3 linked regions of the Paraburkholderia bryophila genome follow. The protein of the gene in region 1 interacts with the protein of each later gene in a pairwise test. Links are inferred from orthologs where the notes say so. Each region holds a gene or a part of one and is shown in the gene's direction. Other genes may lie near its edges.

Evidence for each region.
Region 2: the proteins of rho (region 1) and nusG interact in binary tests that used the Escherichia coli proteins (3 or more experiments, as listed by UniProt). The link is inferred for Paraburkholderia bryophila from one-to-one orthologs.
Region 3: the proteins of rho (region 1) and hfq interact in binary tests that used the Escherichia coli proteins (3 or more experiments, as listed by UniProt). The link is inferred for Paraburkholderia bryophila from one-to-one orthologs.

What each region holds. Positions count from the first base shown.
Region 1 is NZ_JACCAS010000001.1:879,985-883,048, forward strand. Bases 194-3,059 are described here. They hold rho (transcription termination factor Rho), read left to right. Parts: upstream 194-925; coding sequence 926-2,194; downstream 2,195-3,059. Other genes in these bases: trxA (thioredoxin TrxA), read left to right, coding at 360-686; GGD40_RS03800 (MerR family transcriptional regulator), read left to right, coding at 2,414-2,890; GGD40_RS03805 (MFS transporter), read left to right, coding at 2,887-3,059. In the rest of the region: more of GGD40_RS03805, read left to right, coding at 3,060-3,064. UniProt on the Escherichia coli protein: Facilitates transcription termination by a mechanism that involves Rho binding to the nascent RNA, activation of Rho's RNA-dependent ATPase activity, and release of the mRNA from the DNA template.
Region 2 is NZ_JACCAS010000001.1:3,130,188-3,133,129, forward strand. What follows is about bases 1-2,750. They hold nusG (transcription termination/antitermination protein NusG), read left to right. Parts: upstream 1-971; coding sequence 972-1,529; downstream 1,530-2,750. Other genes in these bases: tuf (elongation factor Tu), read left to right, coding at 1-413; secE (preprotein translocase subunit SecE), read left to right, coding at 590-970; rplK (50S ribosomal protein L11), read left to right, coding at 1,695-2,126; rplA (50S ribosomal protein L1), read left to right, coding at 2,127-2,750. Also shown: more of rplA, read left to right, coding at 2,751-2,825. UniProt on the Escherichia coli protein: Part of the processive rRNA transcription and antitermination complex (rrnTAC). The complex forms an RNA-chaperone ring around the RNA exit tunnel of RNA polymerase (RNAP).
Region 3 is NZ_JACCAS010000001.1:4,591,206-4,594,248, forward strand. What follows is about bases 1-2,851. They hold hfq (RNA chaperone Hfq), read left to right. Parts: upstream 1-1,233; coding sequence 1,234-1,470; downstream 1,471-2,851. Other genes in these bases: der (ribosome biogenesis GTPase Der), read left to right, coding at 1-1,080; hflX (GTPase HflX), read left to right, coding at 1,545-2,717; hflK (FtsH protease activity modulator HflK), read left to right, coding at 2,767-2,851. Outside these bases: more of hflK, read left to right, coding at 2,852-3,043. UniProt on the Escherichia coli protein: RNA chaperone that binds small regulatory RNA (sRNAs) and mRNAs to facilitate mRNA translational regulation in response to envelope stress, environmental stress and changes in metabolite concentrations.

The sequences.
Region 1 (3,064 bases):
GGGCAACGCAACGCGCTGCGCGCAATCGCGCGTGCCGCGCACTTGTGTTTGCTGCGCCTGCCACCAGATAGGCTGCGTGGCGGTCAGCAAAACGTCGCGGCGATTCATCGGCAGGTGTCGGCCCCACTGCCCCTGATGAGTACTATCGCCCCCGGCAACGCATAGCGAATTAAGCTAAACTGCCGTACGGATGACCCGCAAGCGCGCGCCTTCCGCGCATGTCAGCATAAGTCGACGACTTTTCAGGCGTGTGTCGGTTGGGCTCCGATTGCGGCAAAGCGAACGGAAGTTTCCCTAGATTTTGACGTATCGTGGCGAGCAATTCAGGCGGGCCTCGAACCGATAGAGGTATTCATACAATGAGCGAAAACATCAAGCATATTAGCGACGCATCGTTCGAACAGGACGTCGTGAAATCCGATAAACCCGTGCTGCTCGATTTCTGGGCTGAATGGTGCGGTCCGTGCAAGATGATCGCGCCGATCCTCGACGAAGTCGCGAAGGATTATGCCGATCGCCTGCAAATCGCCAAGATCAACGTCGACGAACATCAATCGACGCCGGTCAAGTTCGGCGTGCGCGGTATCCCCACGCTGATCCTCTTCAAGAACGGCGCAGTCGCCGCGCAGAAAGTCGGCGCACTGTCGAAGTCGCAACTCACCGCGTTCCTCGACGGCAACCTGTAAAGCAATGCGCGTCGGCGCGCATGCGGACCCCTCGCGGTCCGCATGCGCGCTGAGTTGAGCATGTTGTCAGTCGGCAACATGCTCAACAAGAAAGATGCCATGCCGTCGCACTGACGGAAATTGGCGTGTGCTATGCTAGAATCCGCAAAACGTCGAAAAGACGTGTAAGTCCTTGAGCGGTTCCGCTCACTCTCCTCCCAGATTCCATTTCGTCGCACCTTCTCCTGCGGGTTCTCCGTATGCATTTATCCGAGCTTAAGACTCAGCACGTGTCCGAATTGATCGAGATGGCCAATGGCCTCGAGATCGAAAGTGCAAACCGCCTGCGCAAGCAGGAGCTGATGTTCGCCATTCTAAAAAAACGCGCCAAAACGGGCGACACGATCTTCGGCGACGGCACGCTCGAAGTGCTGCCGGACGGCTTCGGCTTCCTGCGTTCGCCGGAAACCTCGTACCTCGCCAGCACGGACGACATTTACATCAGCCCGTCGCAAATCCGCCGCTTCAACCTGCATACGGGTGACACGATCGAAGGTGAAGTGCGTACGCCGAAAGACGGCGAACGCTATTTCGCGCTGGTGAAGGTGGACAAGGTCAACGGCCAGCCGCCGGAAGCCTCGAAGCACAAGATCATGTTCGAAAATCTGACGCCGCTGCACCCGAACAAGGTGCTGCTGCTCGAACGTGAAATGCGTGGCGAAGAAAACGTCACGGGCCGCATCATCGACATGATCGCGCCGATCGGCAAGGGCCAGCGCGGCCTGCTGGTGGCCTCGCCGAAGTCCGGCAAGACCGTGATGCTTCAGCACATCGCGCATGCGATCAAGCAGAACCATCCCGACGTTGTGCTGTTCGTGCTGCTGATCGACGAACGCCCTGAAGAAGTGACCGAAATGCAGCGTTCGGTGGCCGGCGAAGTGATCGCCTCCACGTTCGACGAACCCGCTGCACGTCACGTGCAAGTCGCCGAAATGGTGATCGAAAAAGCCAAGCGCCTCGTCGAAATGAAGAACGACGTGGTGATTCTGCTCGACTCGATCACGCGTCTCGCGCGCGCCTACAACACGGTCGTGCCGGCCTCCGGCAAGGTGCTGACGGGTGGTGTCGACGCCAACGCGCTGCAACGTCCGAAGCGCTTCTTCGGCGCCGCGCGCAATATCGAGGAAGGCGGCTCGCTGACCATCATCGGCACTGCGCTGATCGAAACCGGCAGCCGCATGGACGACGTGATCTACGAAGAGTTCAAGGGCACCGGCAACATGGAAGTGCACCTGGAACGCCGTCTCGCTGAAAAGCGCGTCTACCCGTCGATCAACCTGAACAAGTCCGGCACGCGCCGCGAAGAGCTGCTGATCAAGCCCGAAGTGCTGCAAAAGATCTGGGTGCTGCGCAAGTTCATTCACGACATGGACGAAGTCGAGTCCATGGAATTCCTGCTCGACAAGATTCGCCAGACGAAGAGCAACTCCGAATTCTTCGACATGATGCGTCGCGGCGGCGGCAGCTAAGCAAGGCTTCACGCCGACCCGACTGCACCGGTTTCGCAAGCCCGTCACACGCAAAAGAAAGCCGCTCGCCGCAAACGAGCGGCTTTTTTTCGTCCGTGCAGCGGGGTTTTAGACCCTTGGATTTCGTTTGCTGAATGTCGGCCGACGACCAAACATGTACGTGAACGTACACGTTGAAGTACAATGCGACGGTTACCTGCGATAGCTGCACCACCACTTATGCCAACGGACTCCCCCACTCTGCTCACGGTGCGCGACGCCGCCGAACGCCTCGGCGTCACACCGCGCACCTTGAAGTACTACGAGGAACGCGGCCTCGTCTCGCCCACGCGCAGCGAGGGTCGCTACCGGCTTTACGACGAGGAAGATCTCAAGCGCTTCGGGCGCATTCTGCGATTGCGCTCGCTCGGTTTTTCGCTGCACAGCGTTACTGAAATGCTCAAACGGCCGCTGGAACCCGTCGACGGCGGCCTGCGCTATTCGACCGAATCGCTGCAGCAGATTCACGACGCCATCGCGCAACAGGTCGAAGCGCTCGACGCCCGTATCGAATCGATGCGCCGGGAACTCAAGGAAGCGCAAAAGCTGCGTGCCGAACTGAGTCCCGACGTCGACTATCTGAAGCGGCGCCTCGCGGGTGAAAATGCGGAGGCGTTGCTGGCGCAACGGCGCAACGCGCGGGCCAAATCGAAATGACCGCGGCATCCCCCCGCGCGCCGCTATTCAGCGTCGACAAACTGCGCGGCGATTTTTTCCCCTGGGCGCTGGCCGTCGTCACCGGCCTCGACTACTTCGACAATTCGATTTTTTCGTTTTTCACGAGCTATATCGCGGGCGGCATCAACGCATCGCCCGACGAACTCGTGTGGG
Region 2 (2,942 bases), 2.3 Mb from region 1 along the record:
GCGTGGAAATGTTCCGCAAGCTGCTCGACCAGGGTCAGGCAGGCGACAACGTTGGTATCCTGCTGCGCGGCACGAAGCGTGAAGACGTGGAGCGTGGCCAGGTTCTGGCGAAGCCGGGTTCGATCAACCCGCACACGCACTTCACGGCTGAAGTGTACGTGCTGAGCAAGGACGAAGGTGGCCGTCACACGCCGTTCTTCAACAACTATCGTCCGCAGTTCTACTTCCGTACGACGGACGTGACGGGCTCGATCGAGTTGCCGAAAGACAAGGAAATGGTCATGCCGGGCGACAACGTGTCGATCACGGTGAAGCTGATCAACCCGATCGCGATGGAAGAAGGTCTGCGCTTCGCAATTCGCGAAGGCGGCCGTACGGTCGGCGCTGGTGTAGTTGCCAAGATCCTCGAGTAACGCCAGATAGTTCTCGTTGATCGGTGGTTTCGGGGTTGGCGATGTCGTCAACCCCAAATGGTTTAGGGGTATAGCTCAACTGGCAGAGCGTCGGTCTCCAAAACCGAAGGTTGGGGGTTCGATTCCCTCTGCCCCTGCCAAATCTCGCGTCATATGTGACGCTTCGTTAAGGTGTTATGGCGAATCCTTCCGTCGAAACTGTAAATACATCCGGCGACAAGCTGATGCTCGTCGCGGGCGTATTGTTGGTCTTGGCCGGGTTCGTGGGGTTCTTCTGGCTCAACGGCCAGGAATGGTACATCCGCGGAGCCGCCTTGGCTGTTGGTGCGATAGCGGGTGTTGCAGTCGGTCTTCTCTCCGCGCCTGGCAAGGGTTTCATCGCTTTCGCCAAAGATTCGTACAAGGAAGTTCGTAAAGTTGTCTGGCCGACTCGCAAAGAGGCGACCCAAACAACGCTCGTAGTATTCGGCTTCGTGTTCGTCATGGCTATCTTTCTTTGGGTGAGTGATAAATCCATCGAATGGGCGATTTTCTCGGTGATTCTGGGTTGGAAATAATATGAGTGATACTCCGGCATCCCCGAGCGGCAAGCGTTGGTATGTGGTGCACGCCTACTCTGGAATGGAGAAGAGCGTGCAGCGCGCGCTTCAAGAGCGTATCGAGCGCGCTGGTATGCAGGACCAGTTCGGTCAAATCCTCGTGCCGACTGAAGAAGTTGTCGAAGTGAAGGGCGGTCACAAATCGGTGACCGAACGTCGTTTCTTCCCGGGCTATGTACTCGTGGAAATGGAGATGACAGACGAAACGTGGCACCTCGTGAAAAACACGGCAAAGGTCACCGGTTTCGTTGGCGGAGCGCGCAATCGACCAAGTCCGATTTCTCCTCGGGAAGTCGAAAAGATCATGTCGCAGATGCAGGAAGGTGTGGAAAAGCCGCGCCCGAAGACCCTGTTCGAAGTAGGCGAGATGGTGCGAGTGAAGGACGGTCCGTTCACAGATTTCAACGGCAGCGTCGAAGAAGTGAACTACGAAAAGTCGCGTGTGCGTGTCTCGGTTACAATCTTTGGCCGCGCAACGCCGGTCGAGCTGGAATTCGGCCAAGTCGAAAAGTTGTGATCCAGAATTCTACGGGGTGCGCCGACCGGCGCACCCCGTATTTCGCGCTTACGGTCCGCGTAATGACCGTTGAGGAGCGCAAGTAGTCAATTTTTAGACGAACGCGCGCTACTACTCACTGAGCGCTCGCATGCATTAAAGCAGCGTTCCAACGAGGTTTTCAACATGGCAAAGAAAATCATTGGCTTTATTAAGCTGCAGATTCCTGCAGGTAAAGCCAACCCGTCGCCGCCGGTCGGTCCGGCGCTGGGCCAGCGCGGCCTGAACATCATGGAGTTCTGCAAGGCGTTTAACGCGCAGACTCAAGCTATGGAACCGGGTCTGCCGATTCCAGTTGTGATTACCGCATTCGCGGACAAGAGCTTCACGTTCGTTCTGAAGACGCCGCCGGCTACAGTTCTGATCAAGAAGGCAGCGAAGATCGACAAGGGTTCGAGCAAGCCGCATACCGACAAGGTCGGCAAGATCACCCGCGCTCAAGCTGAAGACATCGCCAAGGCCAAGATGCCTGATCTGACGGCAGCTGATCTGGACGCAGCGGTTCGTACGATTGCTGGTAGCGCCCGCTCGATGGGCATCACCGTGGAGGGCGTGTAAATGGCTAAGCTTTCGAAGCGTCTGCAAGCATTTGCAGCCAAGGTTGATCGTCAAAAGCTGTACGCAATCGACGAAGCTCTGTCGCTCGTGAAGGAATGCGCAAGCGCGAAGTTCGACGAGTCGATCGACGTCGCAGTGCAACTCGGCATCGACGCGAAGAAGTCGGACCAAGTGGTTCGTGGTTCGGTCGTGCTGCCGGCAGGTACCGGCAAGTCGGTCCGCGTCGCTGTGTTTGCGCAGGGCGAAAAGGCTGAACAAGCGCGCGCAGCTGGTGCGGAAATCGTCGGCATGGAAGATCTGGCTGAACAAGTCAAGGCTGGCAAGCTGGACTTCGACATCGTGATCGCTTCGCCGGACACGATGCGCGTCGTCGGTACGCTCGGTCAGATCCTCGGCCCGCGCGGCCTGATGCCGAATCCGAAGGTTGGTACGGTTACGCCGGACGTCGCGACTGCAGTGAAGAACGCCAAGGCTGGTCAGGTGCAATTCCGTGTCGACAAGGCTGGTATCATCCACGCGACCATCGGGCGCGCTTCGTTCGAGCCGACGGCTCTGCGTAGCAACCTGAATGCTCTCGTCGACGCGCTGCAAAAGGCGAAGCCGGCAACGAGCAAGGGTGTCTACCTGCGCAAGGTTGCGCTGTCGAGCACGATGGGTGTTGGCGTTCGCGTCGACCAGGCATCGATCGCAGCACAGTAAGAAATTTCATCGCCTCGACGAAAATCGAGGCGGTTTTATGGGCTTTGGGCGGTTGCGAAATGGCAGTCTGCATTGCGCAACCGGTTGTCAAAGACCGTTGGTGGGCACGCATCAGGT
Region 3 (3,043 bases), 3.7 Mb from region 1 along the record:
GTGTTCATCTGCGACGGTCGTAACGGCCTTGCGCCGCAGGACAAGACCATCGCCGATTACCTGCGCAAGGTCGGCCGGCCGATTTTCCTCGTCGTCAACAAGGCGGAGGGGATGAAGTACAGCAACGTCGCCGCCGACTTCTACGAACTCGGCCTCGGCGACCCGCGCGCAATTTCGTCCGCGCACGGCGATGGCGTGACCGAAATGATCAACGAAGCGCTCGAGGTCGCCTACGCGGGCCAGCCGGAAGAGAGCGACGAAGAGAAAGCGGCGCACGGCGTGAAGATCGCGATCGTCGGCCGCCCGAACGTGGGTAAGTCGACGCTGATCAATTCGCTGGTCGGCGAAGAACGCGTGATCGCATTCGACATGCCCGGCACCACGCGCGATTCGATCTACGTCGACTTCGAACGCCAGGGCAAGCCGTACACGCTGATCGACACGGCCGGCCTGCGCCGTCGCGGCAAAGTGTTCGAGGCGATCGAGAAGTTCTCGGTGGTGAAAACACTGCAGTCGATCTCCGACGCGAACGTCGTGATCCTGCTGCTCGACGCGCGCCAGGACATTTCGGAACAAGATGCGCACATTGCCGGCTTCGTGGTCGAGCAGGGCCGCGCGCTGGTGGTAGGCGTGAACAAGTGGGACGGACTCGATTCGCATGTGCGCGAGCGCACCAAGGCCGACCTCGAGCGCAAACTAAAATTTCTCGACTTTGCGAAATTCCACTTCATTTCCGCGACGGAAAACACGGGGATTGGCCCGTTGATGCGCTCGGTGGACGACGCGTACAAGGCTGCGATGGCCAAGCTGCCGACGCCGAAGCTCACGCGCGCGCTGATCGAAGCGGTGGAGTTCCAGCAACCGCGTCGCCGCGGTCCGGTGCGTCCGAAACTGCGCTATGCGCACCAGGGCGGACAGAACCCGCCGCTCATCGTGATTCACGGTAACGCGCTCGATGCGATCACCGACACGTATAAACGCTACCTCGAAAACCGCTTCCGGGAAACTTTCAAGCTGATTGGGACTCCATTGCGCATAGAGTTCAGATCGTCGACGAACCCTTACGCGGACAAAGGCTGAACTTAGGCTGAAAGCCGCGTGTGTGCTGGGTTTGGCCGCCTGGCCAGGCCCGTCGCGCAAAAATGAAAATCGGCTATAGTGTAGCGGTTGACGGCGGATCTCTTTTTCTTCGTCGTCAATTCAGTCAACCTGCAAAAAAATACGGAGTTTGCTATGAGCAACAAAGGGCAATTGTTACAAGACCCGTTTTTGAACGCACTGCGTAAAGAGCATGTGCCGGTGTCGATCTACCTGGTCAACGGCATCAAGCTTCAAGGGAACATCGAATCGTTCGACCAGTACGTCGTGTTGCTCCGGAATACGGTCACCCAGATGGTCTACAAGCACGCAATCTCCACGGTCGTGCCAGCCCGTCCGGTGAATTTCCACCCGGATTCCGAACAGTCCTAACCCCTCGTCGCGGCCGGCGTAGCGTCGCCCGTTGGCGATCACTCCCGGCCGCCTCAATTTTGATACCCTCCAATTTGATCAATGCAGCGCTTGTCGGCATCGACTTCGGTAAGATCGATTTCGAAGCCAGCCTGGAAGAACTCAGTCTGCTCGCGCAAAGCGCGGGCGCGAATCCCTTAGTCACCCTCACCGGGCGCCGGTCCAGTCCGGACGCGAAGATGTTCGTCGGCAGCGGCAAAGCCGAAGAACTGCGTCTCGCGTGTGAGGCGAACGACATCGAACTCGTCATTTTCAATCATGCTCTGGCGCCTGCGCAGCAGCGCAATCTGGAGCAAGCGCTTAACCGGCGCGTGATCGATCGCACCAGCCTGATCCTCGACATTTTTGCGCAACGCGCCCGCAGCCACGAAGGCAAGTTGCAGGTGGAGCTCGCGCAGTTGCAGTATCTGTCGACGCGACTAATCCGCGCATGGACCCACCTTGAGCGGCAGAAAGGCGGTATCGGTTTGCGCGGTCCTGGTGAAACGCAGCTCGAAACCGACCGCCGTTTGATCGGCGAGCGCATCAAGGCGCTCAAGACGCGGCTCGAAAAATTGCGTCGTCAGCATGGCACGCAGCGCCGCGCGCGCAGCCGCAATCAGACCATGTCGGTATCGCTGGTCGGCTATACGAACGCTGGTAAATCCACGCTGTTCAACGCGCTCACGAAGGCCCAGGCCTACGCCGCCGACCAGTTGTTCGCGACGCTGGATACGACCTCGCGGCGCGTCTATCTGGGCGATGAAGCGGGGCAGGTGGTGGTGTCCGATACGGTCGGCTTCATCCGTGAATTGCCTCACCAACTGGTGGCGGCATTCCGCGCCACGCTCGAGGAAACCATTCACGCCGACCTGCTGTTGCATGTGGTCGACGCGTCGAGCGCGGTGCGGCTCGATCAGATCGATCAGGTGAACGAGGTGTTGCACGCGATCGGCGCGGACAATGTCCGTCAGGTGCTGGTGTTCAACAAGATCGACGCGGTGCCGGAGTTGGCGGCCCGTGGCGACGCGGTTGAGCGGGATGAGTATGGTAATATTTCGCGCGTCTTTTTGAGCGCGCGCACGGGGCAAGGTCTGGATACATTGCGCGCTGCTATCGCTGAGATCGCTACTGCCGAACCTCTTCCCGACACGCATCTCGATCTGTCGGAAGAAGACCGGTCGGCAGTTCCGCGCGACGACCGCAAGGTCCCAGAACTCGGGCACTGACCCGTTCCAATTGCACTGACCCGCTGTCTACTCTGGTGAACGAACACAGGTGAACGATTACAACGAGCGGAGTATCTGGCTGCGCATGCGCGCCATGCTTTCACTGAACGATCCGCGCTGGGGCCGGGGCGACGGCAATGGCGACCGGCAACGGCCGAACGAACCCAAGCGTCCGCCGACCAAAGACGGCGAAGGTCCGCCCGATCTCGACGAAATGTGGCGTGATTTCAACCGTCGTCTGAGCCGCGTGTTCGGCCGCAAGGGCGGCGGCGGTACGGGCGGTGGCCGGCCGGATAATGGCCGCGGCGCACGCATCGGCGTGGGCA